Regions from separate parts of the Arthrobacter sp. PTI12 genome, predicted to be linked through region 2. Evidence: riboswitches for the same ligand, from Rfam matches in the RefSeq annotation. Region 2 holds a riboswitch; the other holds the start of a gene.
What was found. Region 2 has a riboswitch for glycine ahead of gcvP (aminomethyl-transferring glycine dehydrogenase). Riboswitches for the same ligand answer to the same signal wherever they lie in the genome.
Positions count from the first base shown of each region.

Region 1: another riboswitch for glycine. It lies ahead of gcvP (aminomethyl-transferring glycine dehydrogenase); the one in region 2 lies ahead of gcvP (aminomethyl-transferring glycine dehydrogenase).

Region 1 covers NZ_CM155256.1:265,805-277,461, reverse strand. Annotated here, with positions in the region: gene gcvP (aminomethyl-transferring glycine dehydrogenase) at 1-2,132, opposite strand, end outside; glycine riboswitch at 2,291-2,388, opposite strand; gene AC1MBU_RS01340 (hypothetical protein) at 2,474-2,638, opposite strand; gene AC1MBU_RS01335 (xanthine dehydrogenase small subunit) at 2,787-4,283, shown strand; gene xdhB (xanthine dehydrogenase molybdopterin binding subunit) at 4,280-6,670, shown strand; gene xdhC (xanthine dehydrogenase accessory protein XdhC) at 6,672-7,514, shown strand; gene AC1MBU_RS01320 (PucR family transcriptional regulator) at 7,511-9,058, opposite strand; gene AC1MBU_RS01315 (MFS transporter) at 9,229-10,611, shown strand; gene speB (agmatinase) at 10,608-11,606, shown strand.
Region 2 covers NZ_CM155256.1:385,676-397,332, forward strand. Annotated here, with positions in the region: gene AC1MBU_RS01910 (P-loop NTPase family protein) at 1-175, shown strand, start outside; gene AC1MBU_RS01915 (hypothetical protein) at 195-389, shown strand; gene AC1MBU_RS01920 (L-serine ammonia-lyase) at 427-1,800, opposite strand; gene gcvT (glycine cleavage system aminomethyltransferase GcvT) at 1,797-2,909, opposite strand; gene gcvP (aminomethyl-transferring glycine dehydrogenase) at 2,919-5,747, opposite strand; glycine riboswitch at 5,802-5,905, opposite strand; glycine riboswitch at 5,907-6,008, opposite strand; gene AC1MBU_RS01935 (phytoene desaturase family protein) at 6,093-7,538, opposite strand; gene AC1MBU_RS01940 (lipid II:glycine glycyltransferase FemX) at 7,541-8,638, opposite strand; gene AC1MBU_RS01945 (hypothetical protein) at 8,635-10,104, opposite strand; gene AC1MBU_RS01950 (inositol-3-phosphate synthase) at 10,318-11,403, shown strand; gene AC1MBU_RS01955 (YeiH family protein) at 11,511-11,657, shown strand, end outside.

The sequences.
Region 1 (11,657 bases), 120 kb from region 2:
ACGCCGGGACCGCCGCCGCCGTGCGGGATGCAGAAGGTCTTGTGCAAATTCAGGTGAGAGACGTCCCCGCCGAACTTGCCCGGCTGGGCAAGGCCAACGAGCGCGTTCAGGTTTGCGCCGTCGACGTAGACCTGGCCGCCGGCCTCGTGCACCGCATCGCAGACTTCACGGACGTCGGCGTCGTACACGCCGTGGGTGGACGGATAGGTGATCATGATCGCGGAGAGTGCATCCCGGTGGGCTTCGATCTTCGCCCGGAGGTCCCCGTGGTCGATGGTGCCGTCCGAAGCCGTGGCTACGACGACAACCTTCATACCCGCGAGAACGGCGGAAGCAGCGTTGGTGCCATGTGCGGACGCAGGGATCAGGCAGACGTTGCGCTGGCCCTCGCCGCGGGAGGCGTGGTACCCGCGGATAGCGAGCAACCCGGCGAGCTCACCCTGTGAACCGGCGTTGGGCTGAATGGAGACCTGGTCGTACCCGGTGATCTCAGCAAGGTCGGCTTCGAGTCCGTCGATCAGCTCGCGCCAGCCTTCGGTCTGGGAATCCGGGGCGAAAGGGTGGATCGAAGCGAATTCCGGCCACGAAATGGCCTCCATTTCGGCGGTGGCGTTCAGCTTCATGGTGCAGGAGCCCAGCGGGATCATGGTGCGGTCCAGCGCGAGGTCGCGGTCCGAGAGCCTGCGGATGTAGCGCAGCAGCTGAGTCTCGGAGCGGTGCGTGTTGAAGACCGGGTGCTGAAGATATTCCGAGGTGCGCACCGCGGCGGCGGGCAGCTCGAAGCCTGCGGCTTCCCTTACCTGGCCGGCGCCAAAGGCGGCGGACACGGCGGAGAGGATTTCCGGCGTCGTCGTTTCATCGACTGAGATGCCGACGGTGTCGGCATCGACCAGGCGCAGGTTGATGCCGCGGGATTCGGCGGCGGAGACCACCTTGGCGGCGTCGCGGGGGACGCGGACGGTGAGGGTGTCGAAGAAGGAGTCGCTCACGAGTTCCCAGCCGGCGGCCTTCAGCGTGGTGGCGAGCGCACGGGCGCTGCTGTGGACGTTCTGGGCAATGGCCTTCAGTCCGTCCGGGCCGTGGTAGACGGCGTAGAAGGAAGACACGATAGCCAGCAGCGCCTGCGCGGTGCAGATGTTCGACGTGGCCTTCTCGCGGCGGATGTGCTGCTCGCGGGTCTGAAGGGCCAGGCGGTAGGCGGTGGCGCCGGCGTTGTCCTTCGAGACGCCGACGATGCGGCCTGGAAGGGTGCGTTCCATGCCGTCGCGCACGGCCATGTAGGCGGCGTGCGGTCCGCCGAAGAACAGTGGAACACCGAGGCGCTGGGTGGAACCGACGGCGACATCCGCTCCCTGCTCACCCGGAGGGGTGATGAGCGTCAGTGCGAGGAGGTCAGCGGCGACCGTGACCAGCGCACCGCGCTCCTTCGCTTCTGCGATGACGGAGGTCTGGTCCCAGACACGGCCGGAGACGCCCGGCTGCTGGAGGACGACGCCGTTGATGTCGCCTTCCGGGAGTCCCTGCGAGAGGTCAGCGACCTCAACCTCGAATCCGAGCGCCTCTGCGCGGCCGAGGACGATCGCAATGGTCTGGGGCAGGCAGTCCGCGTCGAGGACCGTCTTGCCGTCCTTGACGGCCTTGTTCTTGTTGGCCCGGCGCATGAGCAGCACGGCCTCGGCCACCGCCGTGGCTTCATCGAGAAGGGAAGCGTTGGCCACCGGCAGGGCAGTGAGATCCTGCACCATGGTCTGGAAGTTGAGCAGCGCCTCGAGCCGGCCCTGCGAGATCTCGGGCTGATAAGGCGTGTAGGCCGTGTACCAGGCGGGCGCCTCGAGGATATTGCGGCGGATCACTGCCGGCGTGACGGTGTCGTAGTAGCCCTGACCGATCATCTGGACGGCGGTCTTGTTCCTGCCCGCAAGCCTTCGCAGTTCGGCCAGCACCTGGACTTCGCTGAGCGCACTGTCCAGCCCGAGCGGGCTTTCCTGACGAATGGAATCGGGAACGGCACTGTCAACGAGGCCGTCGACGGTGTCATAGCCAACAGCCTTGAGCATCGTGCTGATGTGGTCCTGGCGGCGCGCACCGATGTGGCGGTCTGCGAACGTGGGGACGGATGACTGGACTGTCATATGAGGAACTCCATAACTCAGGTGGCGCAAAACACCACGATGACTTGGGTTCCTCCCCGCTCTGTATTGGACCTGAGAGTTTCCGTTTTTCCTGATGTTCTCAGGATCCACTTGCACCGTCGGTGAGCCCGGTTTCCCGGACTGCTTTCCAGAGTTGCCTCGCCGCGGCGGTACGTGGGCCTGAGAGATTCCTGGGGAGGATTTGCTCCTACGGCGCCTGCTGAACGTACCGGCAGGACTCTCCCGCCGCGGATCGAAAGCGTGCGTCACTGACAGGTGACGCGATTCACAGACTACCGGTTGGTTGAGTCTTCACGCAACTCCTGTACGACTGGGTCCGTCTAGTTCAGTGACTTCTCTACGTCAGCCAGTTCTGTACGCTCCCAGAGGGCAGTCTCGTATCGATGGCCAGCGGCACTAGCGCTCGATGCCGCATCCACTGCCTCCCTGAACTTCAACAACCGAAGTCGCCGCTCTTCCTCGGCAGCAGGACTTGTTGTGCTCAAAACTTTGCTCCTTTCTATCGCATGGTGGAAACGAAGTTCCGCTCGGTGGGTGTACGCTAGGTCACACCGAAACTACGTAACGAACAGTTTGACACGCTTCAGGCAGTTCGGTTGGCGCGTCGGTCCGGTTAGTACGGGAGCGTGAATGATGGACGGAATCAAGGTAACCGTCAACGGCAAAGTCCGGGACTGCAGCGGAACAAACCCCCACATTCGATTACTCGACTGGTTGCGGGACGAAGGGCTCACGGGATCGAAGGAAGGCTGCGCCGAGGGGGAGTGCGGCGCCTGCGCGGTCCTCGTAGCCCGCCCGGACGGATCCGATCGCAGCCGATGGACCTCGGTCAATGCGTGTCTCCCGCCGGCACTGGCCTTCGACGGTCAGGAAATCGTCACCGCTGAGGGTCTCGGGAACGTCTCCGATGCGTGCACGCCGGAAGATCTCCACCCTGTACAGCGCGAGATGGCGGAGCGCGGCGGCTCGCAGTGTGGCTACTGCACCCCGGGATTTGTCTGCTCGATGGCTGCTGAATATTACCGACCGGAGCGCTCGCCGGCGCAGGAAGACAAGGAGACAGGAACCGCCGTCGTCGGTGAAGAGCATGCAACCGACCACGAATGCGGCCCCAACGGGTTTGACCTCCATGCGCTCAGCGGGAACCTGTGCCGCTGCACCGGCTACCGGCCGATCCGTGACGCAGCGTACGCGCTGGAAACACCAGATGATTCGGATCCGCTGCTGGACCGCCAAAGCCGACCGGCCCCTGCTGCAAAGCACACACGCGTCAGCGGTGAATCGGACTTCATTCGTCCACAGTCGCTTGATGAGGTCCACCAGACGCTGCGCGACAGTTCTGACGTGAAGCTTGTTGCCGGTGCCACGGACCTCGGCGTTGAGGTGAACTTGCGGCATTCCCGCCCGCCGCTGGTCCTCGCGATTGATCGGCTGGAGGAACTCCGGGCGCTGACGTTCGACGCCGATTCCATCGAGATCGGCGCCGCGCTGACACTCTCTGAAGTCGAGCGGGCGCTCGACGGCCGCGTCCCGCTGTTGGGTTACCTTTTCCCGCAGTTCGCCTCCCGGCTGATCCGTAACGCCGCGACCTTCGGTGGGAACCTCTCCACGGGTTCGCCCATCGGCGACTCCGCGCCGGTTTTCCTGGCGCTCGACGCAAGAATTGTCCTCTCCTCCACAGACGGAGAGCGCGAAGTTCCGTTGTCCGAGTACTACACCGGCTACCGCCAGAGTGTTCGTCAGCCGCACGAAATGCTCCGCGCTATTCGCATCCCGTTGCCGCTCGCCGAAAGCACCGCGTTTTACAAGATCGCGAAGCGGCGCTTCGACGACATCTCAAGTGTGTCCGTGGCCATCGCACTGCAACTCAGCGGCGGCGTCGTAACCTCCGTGCGCATCGGACTCGGCGGTGTGGCAGCGACGCCAATCCGCGCTCTCGCGACGGAAGAGGCGCTCGTCGGTCAACCCTGGACGTCGGACACGGTGGCCGCCGCCGCCGTCGTCATGGCGGGTGAAGGAACGCCGATCGATGACATGCGGGCCAGCTCGCTGTACCGCTCGGCGATGCTGAGACAGGCGCTGCTGAGATTCCATGCTGAGAACGCTGAAGATCTGGAGGTGGCCAAGTGAAGTCGCTGTCGGATCGCCCAGTAAACCCCGTGGTCGGTGTCCCCGTATCCCACGAAAGCGCCGCAGCCCACGTCACCGGTACGGCTCTGTATACGGATGACCTGGTTGTCCGCAGCTCGAACGCGCTGCATGCCTGGCCGGTTCAGTCGGCGCATGCTCACGCCCGCATAGCTGGCCTGCGCACCGAGCCCGCGCTGGAGGTTCCGGGCGTCGTCAGGGTACTAACGGCGACGGACGTTCCAGGCGTGAACGACGCCGGGATCAAGCATGACGAACCGCTCTTCCCCAGCGAAGTGATGTTCTACGGCCACGCCGTGTGCTGGGTGCTGGGGGAGTCGCTAGAAGCCGCGCGCCTCGGCGCGGAGGCGGTGGAGGTCGATTACGAGCCGTTGCCGTCGTTGATCACTGTTGAGGAAGCCATCGCGGCCGAGAGCTTCCAGGGGAACCGCCCGACGGTTGCTCGCGGCGAGCCGGACAAGGCGCTCGAGGATGCAGCGCACCGGTTCAGTGGCGAGTTCCAGTTCAGCGGGCAGGAGCACTTCTACCTGGAAACGCACGCATCGTTCGCCTACATCGACGAGTCCGGGCAGGTGTTCATCCAGTGCAGCACCCAGCACCCCTCCGAGACGCAGGAAATCGTGGCGCACGTGCTGAACCTATCCAGTCACGACGTCACAGTGCAGTGCCTCCGCATGGGCGGCGGATTCGGCGGCAAGGAGATGCAGCCGCACGGCTTCGCGGCCATCGCGGCGCTCGGCGCCACGCTTACCGGCAGGCCCGTCCGGCTGCGGCTGAACCGCACCCAGGACATCACCATGTCCGGCAAGCGCCACCCCTTCCACGCCACGTGGGAGGCAGGGTTCGACGACGACGGTCGCCTCCAGGCGCTGAAAGCCACCCTCACGAGCGACGGCGGTTGGAGCCTCGACCTCTCCGAACCTGTGCTGCAGCGGGCGTTGTGCCACATCGACAATGCCTACTACATCCCGAACATCGAGGTGAACGGCCGGATCGCGAAAACCAATAAGACGTCGCAGACGGCGTTCCGAGGCTTCGGCGGTCCGCAGGGGATGCTCGTGATCGAGGATCTACTTGGCCGGTGCGCGCCGTTGCTGGGGCTGGATCCGAGTGAGCTTCGTCATCGTAATTTCTATGAGCCCGGGCAGAGCACGCCGTACGGGCAGCCGGTGCGGCACGCCGAACGCCTTCAGGCGATCTGGCAGTCACTCTCGGACCGTGCGGACGTTGCCCGGCGCCGCGAGGAGATCGCGAAGTTCAACGCCTCGCACCCGAATGTGAAGCGGGCGCTAGGCTTGACCCCGGTGAAGTTCGGCATCTCCTTTAACCTGACCGCGTTCAACCAGGCCGGCGCGCTGGTGCACGTGTATAAGGACGGGTCGGTGCTCATCAACCACGGCGGCACGGAGATGGGCCAGGGCCTGCATACCAAGATGCGGCAGGTTGCGGCGACTGCGCTGGGGGTGCCGCTGTCCTCCGTCCGGCTCGCGCCAACGCGGACGGACAAGGTGCCCAATACGTCGGCGACGGCGGCCAGCTCCGGAGCGGACCTCAACGGCGGTGCGATCAAGAATGCGTGCGAGCAGATCAGCGAACGGCTGGCGGAAGTGGCCGCGCGGAAGCTGAACATCCACCCCGACGATGTCCGGTTCGATGACGGAAAGGTCACCGGCATCGGCTTCCATGATTCGGCGATGACCTTCGCGGAGTTGGCACGTGACGCGTACTTCCAGCGAGTTTCCCTGTGGGCGGCCGGGTATTACCGGACGGAAGGACTGCACTGGGACAGCGCCCGCATGCAGGGCGAACCGTTCAAGTACTTCAGTTACGGCGCGGCGCTCGCCGAGGTGGAAGTGGATCGCTTCACGGGTGCTTACCGCCAGTTGCGCACAGACATAGTGCACGACGTCGGCGACAGCCTCTCTCCGATGATCGACGTTGGGCAGATTGAGGGCGGTTTTGTGCAGGGCGCGGGCTGGCTGACGCTCGAGGATCTGCGCTGGGATGCATCCGACGGCGCCAACCGCGGCCGGATCACCACGCAGTCCGCCAGCACCTACAAGTTGCCGAGTTTCTCCGAGATGCCCGAGGAGTTCAACGTGCACCTGTTCGAGCGGGCGACCGAGAGCGGTGTGGTCTATGGCTCGAAGGCCGTCGGTGAACCGCCGCTGATGTTGGCATTCAGCGTGCGGGAGGCTCTTCGGGAGGCGGTCGCGGCCTTCGGGCCCGGTGATGTCGAAGTGGAGCTCGCAAGCCCGGCCACCCCGGAAGCGGTGTTCTGGGCGATCGAGCGGGTGTCCGCGCCGTCGTCGTCCTCTTCTTCCTCGGGTTCCGGTGACCTTGTCACGTCCACGAGTTCAGCGCAGTGACATGGACTGGCTGGAGGCTTTGCAACGCCTGAGGTCAACGGGACAGCCAGGTGTGCTGGCGACCGTGTCCGAAGTGCGTGGGCATTCGCCCCGGGAAGCCGGGGCGAAGATGCTAGTGGGGTCGTCGTCGAGTTGGGGGACCATCGGCGGTGGGAACCTTGAGGCGACCGTGATCGATCGGGCGCGGGAGATGATGGCGGGCGGCGTTTCAACTGCCGAGAACGTCGAGTTTTCGCTCAGCGAGCACGCGGTGACGCAGCACGGGAGGCAGTGCTGCGGCGGGAAGGCTCGGGTGCTGCTGGAGCCGTTCCTGTCGTTGCCCACGGTGGCGGTGTTCGGCGTCGGGCATGTGGGGTATGAGCTCGGGAGGGTGCTCTCGCGGCTGCCGATGAACCTGTACCTGGTGGACAGCCGCGCCGAGCAGTTGCTGCCCGAGCGACTTGCGGATGTGACTTCTGGTGTGGCGACCGTGCACCCGGTGCATACGCCGGTGCCGGACTCGTTCCTGGGTGAGTTGCCGGCCGGTGCGCACGTGTTCATCATGAGCCACGATCACTCCGAGGATTTTCTGCTGTGCGATGCCGGGTTGCGGCGGGGGGATCTTGGGAGCGTCGGGCTGATCGGCTCGAAGGCGAAGTGGTCCCGGTTCCAGCAGAAGCTGGCGGCGGAGGGGTACGCCGAGGCCGAGATCGGGCGGATCCAGTGTCCGATCGGGCTGCCGGATGTCACTGGGAAAGCACCGGCGGTGATCGCTGTGAGTGTGGCGGCGGATCTGCTGCGGCGGCTGTCTCTCCCTGCAACGATCCAGACAACACTGATGAAAAGAAATGATTCGCATGACTAAGTTTTCAGCGTAGCTCCGGCATCCCGAGGTTGGCCCGGTCCAGCGTGGTCTTGAGGGTTCATCGTTTGCTGGATTTGCAGCGCGAACCAAAGTTGAGCCAAAGATGAGGTCTCAGCCATATCGAGACCGGTTAGTTCACCGATCCTGCGGATCCGGTAGATGATCGTTTGCCTGTGTGTGAACAGGGCAGCGGCAGTCTTCTGCCATGACCGCTGTTGATCCAGATAGGTTTCCAAAGTCTTGAGCAAGTCCGCGTCTTTTCCTTGCTCATACTCCAAAACCGGTCCGAGCAACCGTTGAACCAATGCTTGTCCCTCTTCCATGTTGGTCAAGCCAAGCCAGGATGGACCGCTTGCGTAGCGGACCAGCGACTGGCCTGATGCGCCGGCCGTTCCCAGCGCCCACAGCGATTCCTGCAGAGCACGCTGCAGCTGGGACGCGGTCGCGGGCCGGCTAATACCGATTGTGACTTGGTCTGGCAGTACATGCCATAGCAATTCATCGCCGCAGTCTGGCGGGAGCACAATATGCAGGGTATCGAACTGGCGGAGCGAAAGGTGCGCAATCCCGTGACGCCAGAACCCCACGTGGGTGGCAGTCAAGTGGGCTTCTTCAAGTCCGGAAACAGAGACCAGGACGAACTCCCCACTAGAAAAATCAAGCCTCGCGAGACGGCTCTCCAAGTCGGACAGAGCGTAACGGTCCTCGAAAGCCTGGCTCAGGAATTCGGCTCCCAGCCGCCGCTGGTCTTCCAAAGCGAGCATGGTGCGCGAAAGCTCCAACCCCAGTACGGACGCGGCATGCAGTAGCACGACGGCGTCCGGGTGCTGGTCTTCCTGCGGCAGGACAATCAACAAAGCGTTCTCGTGTGTTGGCACGTCAGTCAGTAGCACGTGACGATCCTCGACACGATGCCATTGAAACTTTCTCCCCGCACCGGGAGTCATATTGATCAACGGTTCAAGTCGCGCGGCAAGCTCGGCTGGCAACAATTCCCCGCCTGGATGCCACGGATGAAAACAGCGGCGGTCGATTACGTAGATTAGGGAGCCCAATTGTGCCGCGACGCCTTGCACCAGGGCGTGCCATTGGTGAGCGAGTGGTCCAGCGAGCCGCAGAAGATCGTAGATCCTTGCTGTCTGGCGGAGCTTACGCGATTCCTCCAGTAGGGAGGATTCAGCGACCGATCGTGCAATGGAGATGAAGGGCAAGGGGTAGGGCACGTTGATGACCGGAAGAGGCAGGCGGTCGCACGCTTCCAGAAAGGCAGCGGTCAACTCCGGCGCATGCATTTTTTCTCCGATGGCCAGGGCGCTCGCGCCGGCTGTTACCAAGGCTTCCGCCAGTCCGACCTGACCCGCGGCATCCGGCGGGATGGAGAGTCCGTTAGTCATGATGATTTCACCGCCGGTGACCCATTCCCACAATCGGGGTAGGTCGGAGGTGTGCGCCCACGTAATCCGTTGGTGCAATCCTTCCGAACCGGCGATAAGGGTCAGTCCCAAGTGTGGTTCGGCTAGAAGTTCGGCGACAGTCATCGACATCTTGGTGCTCCCAGTCTGGACCGAACGGAGTCATCGACGCCGCTCATACATATGTCTAAACTCTCTCGCACTTTGTAGTCAATCAGCGGATGGTTGGTATGGCGCCGATCACAAACAATAGAGGTATCAGGATCGAGCTCAAAGATGAGCACTCACGAGAGAGGGCGGCCATGACTGCAACTAGCAATCTCATTGATGATGCCCCGCTTACTAGATTTCATAAGAAGCTGACGTTCTTTGCGTCCGGTGGTCCGTTCATCGATGGGTACGCTCTGTCGATCATTGGGATCGCATTTATCACCATGACGCCGAGCCTGCAGCTCACGACAGCAGAAATAGGGTTGATCGGGGCTGCGAGTCTCATCGGGATCTTCTTCGGCGGTGCCATCTTCGGATGGTTAACCGACAAAATCGGGCGCCACAAGATGTATATCGCAGACCTCATCGCGCTTGCCCTGTTCTCGTTGCTGAATGGTCTTGCGACTGAGGTGTGGCAGGTCGTTCTCTGCCGGTTCCTTCTCGGCATGGCGATTGGTGCTGATTACCCGATCGCGACCTCACTCTTGGCGGAGTTCCTCCCCCGCAAGGTGCGCGGTCGTTTGCTCGGCGCCACCTTCGTCGTCTGGGCCGTTGGTGCGGCCGCTGCTTTCGCCGTCGGATACCTGCTGCGGGATATAGGTCCTGACGCCTGGCGTTGGATGGTGGCAAGCCCAGCAATTTTCGCGGTCGTGACGCTGCTGTGCCGGCTGGGTACTCCGGAGTCTCCTCGCTGGCTGCTCTCTCGCGGTCGTCAGGACGAGGCACGAGCTGTCATCAAGAAGGTTTATGGGGAGCAGTATGACCTCAGCGACATCTCATCCGACGTCGAGGGAGAATCAAAGCAGGGCCGCTTCACGGACATCTTCAAGGGTGAACTCCTGAAGCGCACGCTCTTCGTCTCGATCTTCTGGACGGCGCAGGTGATACCGCTCTTTGCCGTATATACCTTCGCGCCGGACTTGCTGGCTTCCTTCGGTTTGACGGGGGACGCGAACCTTTATGGCGGATCCTTCCTGATCTCCATGTTGTTCGTAATCGGCGGGATACCAGGACTGTGGTTGGTAGAAAAGATCGGACGACGCAAACTGCTGCTGTGGTCCTTCGGGGTCATTGTTGTAGCGCTGGGTATTCCAGCGTTCATTCCGAACGTTCAAGCCGCTCCGCTGTTCATCGCACTTGCCATCTTCGCGCTCGCCTCCGGTGCGTCAAGCTTTCTCGAGGTCGTGTACCCGAACGAGCTGTTCCCAACAGAGATAAGGGCGACCGCGGTTGGTTTCGGTACAGCAATAAGCAGGGTCGGTTCAGCCGCCAGCACATACCTCATGCCCGTTGCCATCATCAGCTTCGGGGCTGCTGGATCGCTGCTCATCGGGGCACTGGTTTCCTTGGTGGGACTTCTGGCTACATTCCTGCTGGCGCCCGAAACTGCCAACAAATCCCTCCACGAACTCACTGGAAAAAAAGCGCCGGGCATGATGCCGGCGGAATTAGCAAAAGAAGGATCACCGCTATGACTATCAGTAACCCTATCGGCCCCGTCGATGCGACAAAGGTTCCTCGCTACGCAGGCCTCGGCACATTTGCCCGGCTTCCCCAAATTGATCGGGTGCAGGACTATGACATCGCCATCGTGGGAGTTCCTTTCGACGGCGGAACGTCATTCCGGCCAGGCGCCCGCTTTGCTCCGGCAGCTGTCCGTGAAGCATCCCGGCTGCTGCGTCCTGGTTACCATGTGGAGCTGGACGTCGAACCAGTGAACGAGAGTCAGGTTGTTGACGCGGGGGACATCGCCTGCACGCCGTATGACATCACCCGCGCCGTGCAGGAAATCGAAGAGCAAGCCTTTCCGCTCATGGGACGGGACCGGAGGCTCATCTCGATCGGGGGGGATCACACCATCGCACTACCGATGCTGAGGGCGGTCAATAAGGTACACGGACCGGTAGCCCTGCTGCATTTCGATGCGCACTTGGACACCTGGGATACGTACTTTGATCAGCCGGTCACACACGGCACCATGTTCCGCCGGGCATTTGAGGAAGGGCTGTTGGTGGAGGACCGGTCAATACATGTAGGAATCCGGGGCCCCGTCTACGATCGCAACGATTTCCTTCGCGACCACGAGTTTGGTTTCCAGATCCTGCGCTGCTCCGATCTAGATGTCATCGGGGTTCCTGGTGCAATCCAGCGCGTCAAGGAACGGTTAGGGGGCACGCCGGTCTACGTCTCCATCGACATTGACGTCCTCGATCCCGCGTTCGCGCCGGGAACTGGCACACCCGAGATGGGCGGTCTGCACTCCCGCGAGCTGCTCGCGCTGCTCCGGGGCCTCAATGGAATCAACATCGTCGGCGCCGACGTGGTGGAGGTTGCACCCGCCTACGACCACGCCGATGTCACCAGCCTCGCTGCCGCAACCGTGGTCTTCGACCTTCTGGCGCTCATGGTCAACCGCGATAAAGGCGCTACTTTCGATGAGGAAGAGTTGTTACTGACGGTTGATCACTGAGAACAATGAGTCGGGACGAAAGCACCTAAAGGTGCGTTCCTCCCGACTCAT
Region 2 (11,657 bases):
GAACACGGAGACCTTCCGCCGCGTCATCGCACACGACTCGATCATTCGGTGGCACTTCACGTCCTTCGCCAGCAAGCGCCGGAGGATTCTTGAATATCAGGACGCCGGGTTGCCAGTGCTTCGCTTCACCAGACCGCGGGATCTGGAGCAATGGCTCAGGTCCTATGAGAGGTGACGGCCTAATTCATCGAACGATGAGCTCGCTCACGCAAAGTAGCGCGCTAAAAATCGGTGCAGGAGGAGCTGCAGTCGGATCGGTCATCCCGACCCTCGGCGCCATCATTCCCGCGGCAGTCGGTGTGGACATCGACGTGGTGATGCAGGATGCCCGCGACCTCGTGCGCAACCGGCACACGCTGCGCCAGATCGTGAACGTCAAGGCTGACTGAGCCGCAGCTCAGTTCCTGGGCAGTCCCTGGAACCCAATCAGCATTCCACGACGTTCAAGGCCAGCCCGCCACGGGCGGTTTCCTTGTACTTGTCCATCATGTCCGCACCGGTTTCACGCATCGTCTTGATCGCAGCGTCAAGTGAGACGAAGTGCTGCCCGTCGCCGCGCACGGCCATGCGGGCTGCGGTGATTGCCTTCATCGCTCCCACGGCGTTGCGCTCGATGCACGGTATCTGCACCAGTCCGCCGACGGGATCGCAGGTCAAGCCCAGGTTGTGCTCAATGCCGATTTCAGCGGCGTTTTCGACCTGCTCGGGTGTGCCTCCCAACACCTCGGCCAGCCCCGCAGCGGCCATCGCGCACGCTGAACCAACTTCCCCCTGACAGCCGACCTCGGCACCCGAGATGGAGGCATTCTTCTTGAAGAGGGCACCGACAGCAGTGGCGGCGAGCAGGAAGCGGATAACGCCGTCGTCGTCGGCTCCCGGAACGAAGTCTGTGTAGTACTTCAGGACTGCCGGGATGATGCCGGCCGCGCCGTTGGTGGGAGCGGTCACCACACGACCGCCGGCCGCGTTTTCCTCGTTTACGGCAAGCGCGAACAGGGTGACCCACTCCATGGTGCTGAGGTGGTCACTGGGGTCAGCTTCCTTCTGAAGCAGTTCCAACTGCCGGGCAGCACGACGCCGGACATGCAGCCCACCGGGAAGAATGCCGCTGTTGGTCGACCCCCGCCGGATGGTGTCCTGCATGACGTCCCAGATCTCGAGCAGGCCGTTGCGGATCTCAGTCTCGGACCGGACGGCCAGTTCATTGGCCAGCACAATCCCGGAAAAGGACTTTCCCGTCGATGCTGCAAGGCCGAGCAACTGTTCGCCGGATTCAAACGGGTAGGGAATCGCGACGGTCTGTTCCGCGGACAGGTCGGTGCCGATCTGGTCCTCGTCCAGAACGAAACCCCCGCCCACCGAGTAGTATTCGCGGGCGAATAAGAGTATGCCCTCAGCGTTATATACCGAGAAGCGCATCCCATTGGTGTGGTAGTCCAGCCGCTGCTTGCGGTGCAGAACAAGATCTTTCTCCGGATCAAAAGCTACATCGTGGGAGCCGGCCAGACGAAGGGTCTTTGTTTTCGAGATTTCCTCCACACGAGGTTCAGCGCGTTCCGGATCGGTAAGGTGCGGCTGCTCGCCCTCGAGCCCCAGGATCACGGCCTTGACTGTTCCGTGCCCATGACCGGTTACGCCCAACGAACCGAACAGTTCAGCATCGACGTGCTGGACCTGTTCCAGCAGCCCCTGCTCCACCACCATCCGGGTGAAGAGAAAGGCCGCCGTCATGGGCCCGCCCGTGTGTGAACTGGACGGACCTATCCCGATTTTGAAGAGGTCGAAGGCGCTGATGGTCATGAGCGGCCCGGACGTTTGTAGAACGGCAGCTCAACGACGGTGAAACCCTCCGGACGTCCGCGCAGGTCAACCTGCAGTTCCGTGCCCGGTTCGCTCAACGCTGTGTCAACGTAAGCGAGGGCAACCGGGTACCCGAGGGTCGGGCTCGGAAGGCCGGACGTAACGGTACCTACGGTCTGTCCGTTCGAAACGACGTCGTACCCTGCACGGGCAGACCGGCGTCCGGTACCACGCAAACCGACCAGCTTTCGCTCCGGTGTTTCGGCCTTCAGCGGCTCCAGCACGGAGCGGCCCACGAAGTTCTCGGTCTTCTTCAGGCTGACGACACCGCCCAATCCCGCTTCAAACGGATTTGTCTCCAGGCCGAGCTCATGACCGTACAACGGCATGCCGGCTTCAAGGCGAAGCGAGTCCCGCGAGGCCAGCCCGCAGGGCGCCAGGCCATGGTTGGTTCCTGCCTCGGTCACGGCTTTCCACAGCTGTACGGCCTGCGCGTTCTCGATGAAAAGTTCAAAGCCATCCTCGCCGGTGTAGCCGGTGCGGGCGAGGAGGACCGGCTGACCGGCGAGCTCCACGCGAACGGCGGCGTAGTACTTGAGCGAGGTGATGGCGTCGCGGTCTGCAGCCGGCGCCATGCCGAGCAGGATCGCCTCCGCGTTCGGTCCCTGCACCGCGATGAGAGCGGTCTCCTCCGACTGATCCTGCACAGTGACATCGAAGTCGGCAGCACGCTGCTGCAGCTCGGCAGCAACCGTGTCGGAGTTCGAGGCGTTGGGCACCACAAGGAACTGGTCCTCGGCGAGACGGTACGTGATGAGGTCATCAATCACTCCGCCGCCCTCGGTGCAGATGAGGGAGTACTTGGCCTTCCCCACCGCCATGATCTCCATATTTCCCACGAGGGCATAGTTGAGGAAGCTGGCTGCCTGCGGCCCAGTGACCATCACCTCGCCCATGTGCGAAAGGTCGAAAATGCCGGCGGCCCGGCGAACCGTGTGGTGCTCTTCAAGTTCGCTGCGGTACTTCAGGGGCATCTGCCAACCGCCGAAGTCGGTGAATGCCGCACCGAGTTCCTGGTGCTGGGCATACAGCGCTGTCTGCTTTGTCATGGCGATCCCTTAGTCCTCGAAGTCTTCGATCGGCGGGCACGAGCACACGAGGTTCCTGTCACCGTGGGCGCCGTCGATACGGCGGACCGGCGGGAAGTACTTGTCGTGGCGCAGCGTCCGCAGCGGGAATGCAGCCAGTTCCCGGGAGTAGGCCTGCGACCACTCGTCACTGATGAGCGTCTGTGCGGTATGCGGTGCCTGGCGAAGCGGACTCTCCTCCAGCTGCCATTCGCCTGTTCCGACGCGGTCGATCTCGTGTCGGATGGCGATCATCGCCTCGACAAAACGGTCCAGTTCGCGCAGGTCCTCGGACTCCGTGGGCTCCACCATCAACGTGCCCGCTACCGGGAAGCTCAGCGTCGGGGCGTGGAAGCCGTAATCGATGAGGCGCTTGGCCACGTCTTCGGCTGTCACACCGGTCTTCGCGGTAAGTGCGCGAAGGTCCAGAATGCACTCGTGCGCCACGAGTCCGTTCTCACCCGAGTAGAGCACCGGGAAGTATTCATTGAGGCGGGCGGCGACGTAGTTCGCTGCAAGGAGCGCGGACTTCGTGGCTGCCGTCAGGCCCTCGCTTCCCATCAGCGCCACATAGGCCCAGGAAATCGGCAGTACGCCTGCTGAACCGAAGCGGGAGGCGGAGATAGGGACGCCGGCTGTGTTGCTGTTGTCTACACCAGCTGCGCTATTCGCATCTCCAGGCAGGAAGGGGGCAAGGTGCTCCGCCACTGCTACCGGCCCGACACCGGGACCTCCGCCGCCGTGCGGGATGCAGAACGTCTTGTGCAGGTTCAGGTGGGAAACATCACCACCGAACTCACCCGGCTTTGCTAGCCCGACCAGCGCGTTAAGGTTTGCGCCGTCGATGTAGACCTGACCGCCCGCGCCATGCACCTGGTCGCAGACCCAGCGGACGTCCTCCTCGAAAACGCCATGCGTGGACGGGTAGGTGATCATGATCGCAGACAGGGAATCCTTGTTCGCCTCGATCTTTGCCTGGAGATCATCGTGATCGATGTTGCCGTTTCCGGCTGTCTTGACCACAACCACCTTCATGCCGGCGAGCACAGCAGAGGCGGCGTTGGTGCCGTGTGCTGACGATGGGATGAGGCACACTGTGCGAGCCTCATCACCGCGTGAAAGATGGTACTTGCGGATGGCCAGCAGACCGGCGAGTTCGCCCTGGGAGCCGGCGTTCGGCTGAATCGACACCCTGGCGTAGCCGGTGATTTCAGCGAGACGGCCCTCCAGGTCATCAATCAGCTGGCGCCAGCCCTCGGTCTGGTGCTCGGGGGCGAACGGATGGATGGTTGCGAACTCGGGCCAGGAGATCGGTTCCATCTCAACCGTGGCGTTGAGCTTCATGGTGCAGGATCCCAACGGAATCATGGTGCGGTCCAGTGCCAGGTCGCGGTCCGAGAGACCGCGCAGGTAGCGCAGCATCTGGGTCTCTGAGCGGTGGAGGGAGAACACGGGATGGGTCATATAGGACGACGTCCGTTGCAGGTCAGCAGGGATTGCAGTCTCCGCGTCGGCTGACAGATTTACCCCGAAGATCTCGGCGATGGTTTCAAGGTGAGCGTCCGTGGTGGTCTCGTCACAGGAGATGCCGACGTGATCGGCATCGACCAACCGCAGGTTGATGCCGCGCTCCTCGGCCTTGCGGACAATGCTCTCGGACTGGCCCTCGACCTTCACGAGAAGGGTGTCGAAGAAGGACTCGTGGACCGTCCCTGGAACGGCTGCAGCGAGCCGCGCCGCCTTTCCATGGACACGTTCCGCGATCGCCTTCAGCCCGTCGGGACCGTGGTAAACGGCGTACATGCTGGCAACGATCGCGAGGAGCGCCTGAGCGGTACAGATGTTCGACGTAGCCTTCTCGCGGCGGATGTGCTGCTCACGTGTTTGCAGTGCAAGCCGGTAGGCGGGTGCGCCGTCGGAATCCTTCGACACCCCAACAAGGCGGCCGGGGAGCATGCGCTCCAGGCCCTTTCGAACGGCCATGTACGCAGCGTGTGGTCCGCCGAAGAACAGCGGCACACCGAAACGCTGGGCGGAGCCGACGGCGATATCCGCGCCCTGCTCCCCCGGAGGGGTGATCAGGGTCAGCGCTAGCAGGTCCGCTGCGACCGTCACCAGGGCGCCGCCGTCGTGCGCTTTCGCGACCATGTCCGTGTGGTTGCGGAGCGTGCCGGATGTCCCGGGCTGCTGGAGGACGACGCCGTTGATGTCGCCGTCCGGCAATCCCTTTGAGAGGTCAGCGATCTCGATATCAAAGCCCAGCGCCTCAGCGCGGCCCTGCACGACGGCGATGGTCTGGGGGAGGCATTCCGCGTCCAGGATGGTTCGTCCCTTGTTCTTGCCGGAGCGACGCATCAGGAGGACGGCCTCGGCAACGGCCGATGCTTCATCGAGCAGGGAGGCGTTGGCGATGGGCAGCGCAGTGAGGTCCTGGACCATCGTCTGGAAGTTCAGCAGGGCTTCAAGACGGCCCTGGGAGATTTCCGGCTGGTAGGGCGTGTAGGCGGTGTACCAGGCGGGAGCCTCAAGCACATTGCGGCGGATGACAGGAGGGGTGACCGTGTCGTAGTAGCCCTGACCGATCATCTGCACGGCGGTCTTGTTCTTCGCGGCGATGCTGCGCAGTTCCGCCAGGACCTCCGACTCGCTCAGCGCAGACGGAATGTCCAGGCCCTCGTTGATACGGATGCTCGCCGGCACCGCAACATCGACGAGTTTGTCCAGGCTGGGGTAGCCCAGGACCTTGAGCATCTGCTCGGCGTCGTCCGAGCGGGGACCGATGTGGCGGTCGGAGAAAGTTGATTCCGTCTGGTGCGTCATGAGGAACTCCGTGAATCAGTGTGCGTGCAGGGCGCGCGGACAGGTGGGTGGGTTCCTCCCCGCTCTGTCTTGGACCTGAGAGATTCCGTGAACACAGGGTTCACCTTGCACCGTCGGTGAGCACAACCTATCTTCAGCTGCGCTACTTTCCAGAGTTGCCTTTCCGCTGCGGTGCTGGGCCTGAGAGATTCCTGGGGAGGGTTTGCTCCTACGGCGCCTGCCGGCTGTAGGTCAACGGCAGGACTCTCCCGCTGCGGGTCAAGGGCGTTTTATTACTGCGCTTTTCAGTTATGCGATCGTGATCAAGCTTACTCTTCGCTGAAATCGATCAGCAAAGGAGTGCGCTCACGATGACCTTCCCAACTGCGGCACCGGCAGCCCGAACACGTCCTTGAGTGCAAGTTTTGCCGCGTGATAACCGCCCATCCCGTGCACGCCCGGGCCGGGCGGGGTCGATGCTGAGCACAGATAGAGGCCCTTCCCCGGCATCCGCCAAGGGCGCGGCCCGAATGAGGGACGCGCCAGCAGCTGAGGGATGGTCACCGCGCCACCGCTGAAGTCACCGCCCACGTAATTGGCGTTGTACTGCTCAAGGTCAGCTGCAGTCATGACGTGTGAACGCACGACGACGTCGCGGAAGCCGGGCGCGAAACGTTCGATCTGCCGCACAATGGCCTCCGTCATGTCCCGCGTGGAACCGTTGGGCACGTGGCAGTAAGTCCACAGAACCTGCCGTCCGTGGGGTGCACGGGAAGAATCGAACAGGGAAGGCTGCGAAACCAGCACGTACGGTTTTTCCGGATGGCGTCCGGCGGCCACGTCGGCTTCCGACGCCGCCACTTCAGCCCGGGTTCCGCCCGCATGAACTGTGCCGGCCGCTCGTACTTCCTCGTTTGCCCACGGCACCGGCCCCGAGAGGATGAAGTCAACCTTGCAGGCGCCGTCCCCGAAGCGGAACCGGTCCAGCATTGAGACGTAGCCCTGCGGGAGGCGATCGCCTGCCAGGCCGCCAACAGCACCGGGTGAGACATCGAGCAGGACTGCCTTTGCTCCGTCGAACTCGCCGACCGATTCAATCCGACGGGCAGTGTGGACGGCGCCGCCATGTGCCCGGATGTCATCCGCCATAGCGTTGACCAATGCCTGGGATCCGCCAACCGGAATGGGCCATCCCACGGCATGCGCCAACGCTCCGAGGGTGAGCCCGGCACCTGCAGCCGCGAGTGTGGGCAGGGCAGCAACGGCATGTGCGGCAACTCCGGTAAACAATGCCGCCGCCTCTTCCGTCGAGAAGCGCAGGTTCCACAGGCCAGTCCCCTGCTCGAGCGTCCTTGAACCGAGCAGGGCGGCCGCGACTGGATGCCGCGGGACCCGCAGGAACTGGTTGAGCCCGGTATCGACCACCCCATCAATGTGCTGCACGAGCGGGCGCATCAGTCGCCGCCAGGCCTGTCCGTCCTTGTCCAGACCGAGCGCCGTACGCCCAAGATCGCGGTACGCGAGTCCAGCACGGCCATTGTCCAGCGGATTGGCGTACGACAGCTCGGGAACCACGAAGGGAATCCGTTCCCGGAGACCGAACTCCCGGAAGAAGGGTGACGCCAACGCCATCGGATGCACAGCCGAACAAATGTCATGCACGTGTTCCGGCTCAAGCAGCTCCATGGTGCGTGACCCGCCGCCGATAGCTCGTTCGGCCTCAAATATCTCCACGCTCAAGCCTGCACGTGCCATCACGACGCCGGCAGCCAGCCCATTGGGGCCGGCACCGACAATCGCGACGTCCGCCATGGCTAGCTCTTCCCTCCGGACCGGTGGGCGCGAAGCGTGGACACGGACGAGGCTGCTCGCATGAGCAACGCGCGACCTTTGGCCGGCGCCGTTCTGCGGAATGAGAGCAGTCCAGCCACCACCTTGTACTTACCCGGGTTCAGCGGGATGTCATAAGTTGTGGGGAGGTCCACAACGTTCTTGGAGAAGTTCCGCTTGAACGTGGTGACGTTGACCAGTTGTGGGTAGTTCTCACTCACGATGCCGGTAAGCCCGCAAGCGGTATTGCCGGCAGCTTTGAGCTGTTTAAACGCTTCCCACAGCAACAGATAAGGCGCAAACGTCTTGCGCGCGTCGTGTGTGCTGCCCGCAAAATAGTAGACCGAGTAGCCGCGGTATTCGGTAGTGATCAACCAACTCACAGCCCTGCTGTCCACGTAGGCGACCATGAGCCGAAGATGATCCCCCAGAGTTGAGAGCAGCAACTCGTAGTATTCGGGGCCGAAGCTGGAGAAGCCGTCGCGCTCCGCTGTTTCCTGCAGAATCGGGTACAGGTCCGCCCTGAATACCTCGACCCAGCGTGCCCGCTCGATGGTCCGGACCTCCACGCCTGACCGTTCCGCACGACGGATACTGTTCCTGGCATTCGGCCGGAAAGACTTGAAGATTGCATCCTCGCCCGGCGTCAGGTCAACGACGATCTCGCGCTCATACCAGCCGTGCTCGATCGGGCCGGCTGCAGGAGGCAGCGGGTGTTTCACCTGCATGCGGACATAGAGAGGGTCTGTGCCCGGATCATCAGTGAACTGGTGCTGAACCGTGTGCATAAGACGGAGTTCAGCTTCCGCGGTACGGTCCGCGAACCATACGGGCCCGTTGATCGCGACCAGCGATTCTCGGAACCTGCGCCGCACCCGGAGGAAGCTCACCATCGCAGCCGGTGCGCCGTCGTCGTCGTCGTAGTAGGCCCACAATCCGTACGGTTCCCGGCCCAGACTGCGCTCGAAGTCCGCCCACTGCGGAGTCTGTTCGAGCGGAATGACGACATCGGGGCTTGCCGACGCCAACAGCTCGAATGCCTCTGGCGTTAGGCGCTCACTGCGGAAGACGGATTCTGTCACTGGGGGTCTTTCGGTGCGGTGATGGTGAGGTTTGGAGAGGACTCGCTCAACAGTACCGGAGCAGGCGCATGCCGGTCTGGAGCGCCATCGAAGGGGCCGCCTGCCGGATCGTCAATACCAATGCGCCGTGCGGGATCATATGTCGATTCAAGTATATGTTGCGCAACCCGATACAACAGGTAACCGGTGGCCAGTAGCCGCGCCAAGATCGCGGCGACATAGTAGGGGGAGTCGATATTGTTCTCCACCACGCCTGACGACGCTTCACGGGCTACGTACATCCAGTACGCCCACCAGTGAAGTAGTTCAACAAGCTGCCAGACACAAAGTATTCGCCAATCGACATACGAGAGCGCAACGAAGGGCAGCAACCACAGAGTGAGTGCGGGAGGGTAGTCGGGCAGGACCAGGACGAGTGCTCCGAGCAGCAGAAGAATCACTTGCGGAAGGCGTGGGCGTCGCGGTGCCCGCAGCACCAGCAGGCATATCAGGGCAACCAGCACCGCGAAAATGGTAAAAGCCAGGGTTGCTGTTGCTACCGGAGAGAGCACCGGCAGGCCGAGCCGCTGCGCAAGCAGGTCATAGCCCGCCCACAGCGAAGAGGAAATGCCGAGGCGAGCCGGATCGTATTCCCACGGCAGTGCCAGAATGCGTTCGGGCCCGAACGGCAGAACGGTGAGTACCCAGACGGCGATCAGCGAACCGCCGCTCAGCAGGGCACCCCTGAACCGGCCGGTCCGGATGGCCAACAGTATGACGGCAGCGAGGACCAGGAGCACGTGAACGCTGAACCCGGCGCCGAACCCGAGCAGGACGCCGGAGATCACATAGCGCTCCTGGGCAAACGCCCACACAGCCAGGACACTCAATAGGACGGACAGCAGCACCCAGCTTGAGGTTGCCGTCAGGATCGCGATCGGCGCCACCGCCACAAGCGCCGCATCCCAGGGTCGGCGACTCGCCAGTCGCATCACGGTAACAACAGTTCCAATCCACGCGGCAGCGATCAGTACAGCGTTCACGTCGAAATACTGCATCAGGGATTGCGTTTGGACTATGCCGTCCGCGGACGTCGGCACCAGTAGCGCGACCAGTCCCGCAAACACTCCAACGAGCAGCGGCCCATCAAAGGTGGACCCCTCCGCGAATGGGGACAAACCGCTTCCGAGACCCTGGAACTGGAAGGCCTCGGTCCAGTCTGAGTAGCAGCCCCGGTAGAACTGCGCGGGACGTGTCCATCCGTCGGTTCGGCACGGAGCCTTGATCAGCACCGCCAGGACAGCGGCGGCTGTGGTCATCAGGATCAGGACCCGCCCGACGGTGAAGACGACCGGCCGCACCCTGCCCGGTGCAGCGTGCCTCCCAAGTGGCCCGCCGGCGACTTCCGCGGCATGCCTGAGCAAGGGGTCCCCGCGCGTAGGCACGGAGATGCTTGCGGGGCGGCGCTGACCCTGCTCTTGCTCCATGTCTCGAAAGCCTAGCCAACGGGCAGGACAATGGCGCCCTCTTCGTAGAAACCCACCTGTAATTCCGCACTCCGGAGGGCTTGAGGGAATGAGCAGGCAACAACGGGCGTTCGCAATAACAAGTAGACTGGGTAAGCTGTGGATTTCGCCGGAGGCAAAGGCAAACAAAGACCTCGGTCCGGGCGGTTATAAGTGCGCGTAAAGAGGAGAACAGTGGGAACTAACCCCATTCGGGTAGCAATCGTCGGTGTTGGCAACTGTGCAGCATCCCTGGTGCAGGGCGTGCAGTACTACAAGGATGCAGACGCTACGGCGACCATCCCCGGACTGATGCATGTGGAGTTCGGCAAGTACCACGTCAATGACGTGCAGTTTGTCACCGCGTTCGACGTCGATGGCAAGAAGGTCGGCCTGGACCTCGCCGACGCCATCGGCGCCAGCGAGAACAACACCATCAAGATCGCGGACGTGCCGCCCACCGGAGTGAAGGTCCAGCGCGGGCACACCCTCGATGGTCTGGGCAAGTATTACCGCGAGACCATCGTCGAATCCGATGCGGAGCCGATTGACGTCGTCGCTGAGCTCAAGGCATCACAGGTTGACGTAATGGTCTGCTACCTGCCAGTCGGCTCCGAAGCAGCAGCGAAGTTCTATGCGCAGTGCGCAATCGATGCGGGCGTCGCTTTTGTCAACGCACTTCCCGTTTTCATCGCAGGCACCAAGGAGTGGGCTGATAAGTTCACTGCAGCGGGTGTGCCGATTGTGGGTGACGACATCAAGAGCCAGATCGGCGCAACGATCACCCACCGCGTGATGGCCAAGCTGTTCGAAGACCGCGGAGTCACGCTGGACCGCACGTACCAGCTCAACGTCGGCGGCAACATGGACTTCAAGAACATGCTCGAGCGGGACCGCCTTGAGTCAAAAAAGATTTCCAAGACCCAGGCTGTCACCTCAAACGTAGAGGCCGAACTGCACGCCGACGACGTTCACATCGGACCGTCGGATTACGTCGCCTGGCTCGATGACCGCAAATGGGCGTTTGTGCGTCTCGAGGGGCGCAACTTCGGTGATGCACCGGTTTCCCTTGAGTACAAGCTCGAGGTGTGGGATTCCCCGAACTCGGCCGGTGTGATCATCGACGCCATCCGCGCCGCGAAGATTGCCGCAGACCGCGGCGTCGGCGGACCGATCCTCTCGGCGTCGAGCTATTTCATGAAGTCGCCGCCGGAGCAGTACAACGACGACATCGCCCGCGACAAAGTTGAAGCTTTCATCCGCGGCGAGGTCGAGCGCTAGAGCAGTTCCCCTCTGATGAAACGCCCCCGGTCCTACCGGGGGCGTTTTGTTGTGGGGAAGGGGCCTGCCCGACCGCTGGCGATCGCATCGCATGAGAGATTGTTGTCATGAGCAATAGCCTTCCCGGTCTGGCGGTGTGTCTCGCCGGCGCTGCAATTTCCTGGCTGCTGAGCGGTCTACTCCCGGGAACCAGCCCGCTCTTGATCGCCATCCTCCTTGGAGCGGCCTGGGGGAACCTGTTGCCGGTGCCATCC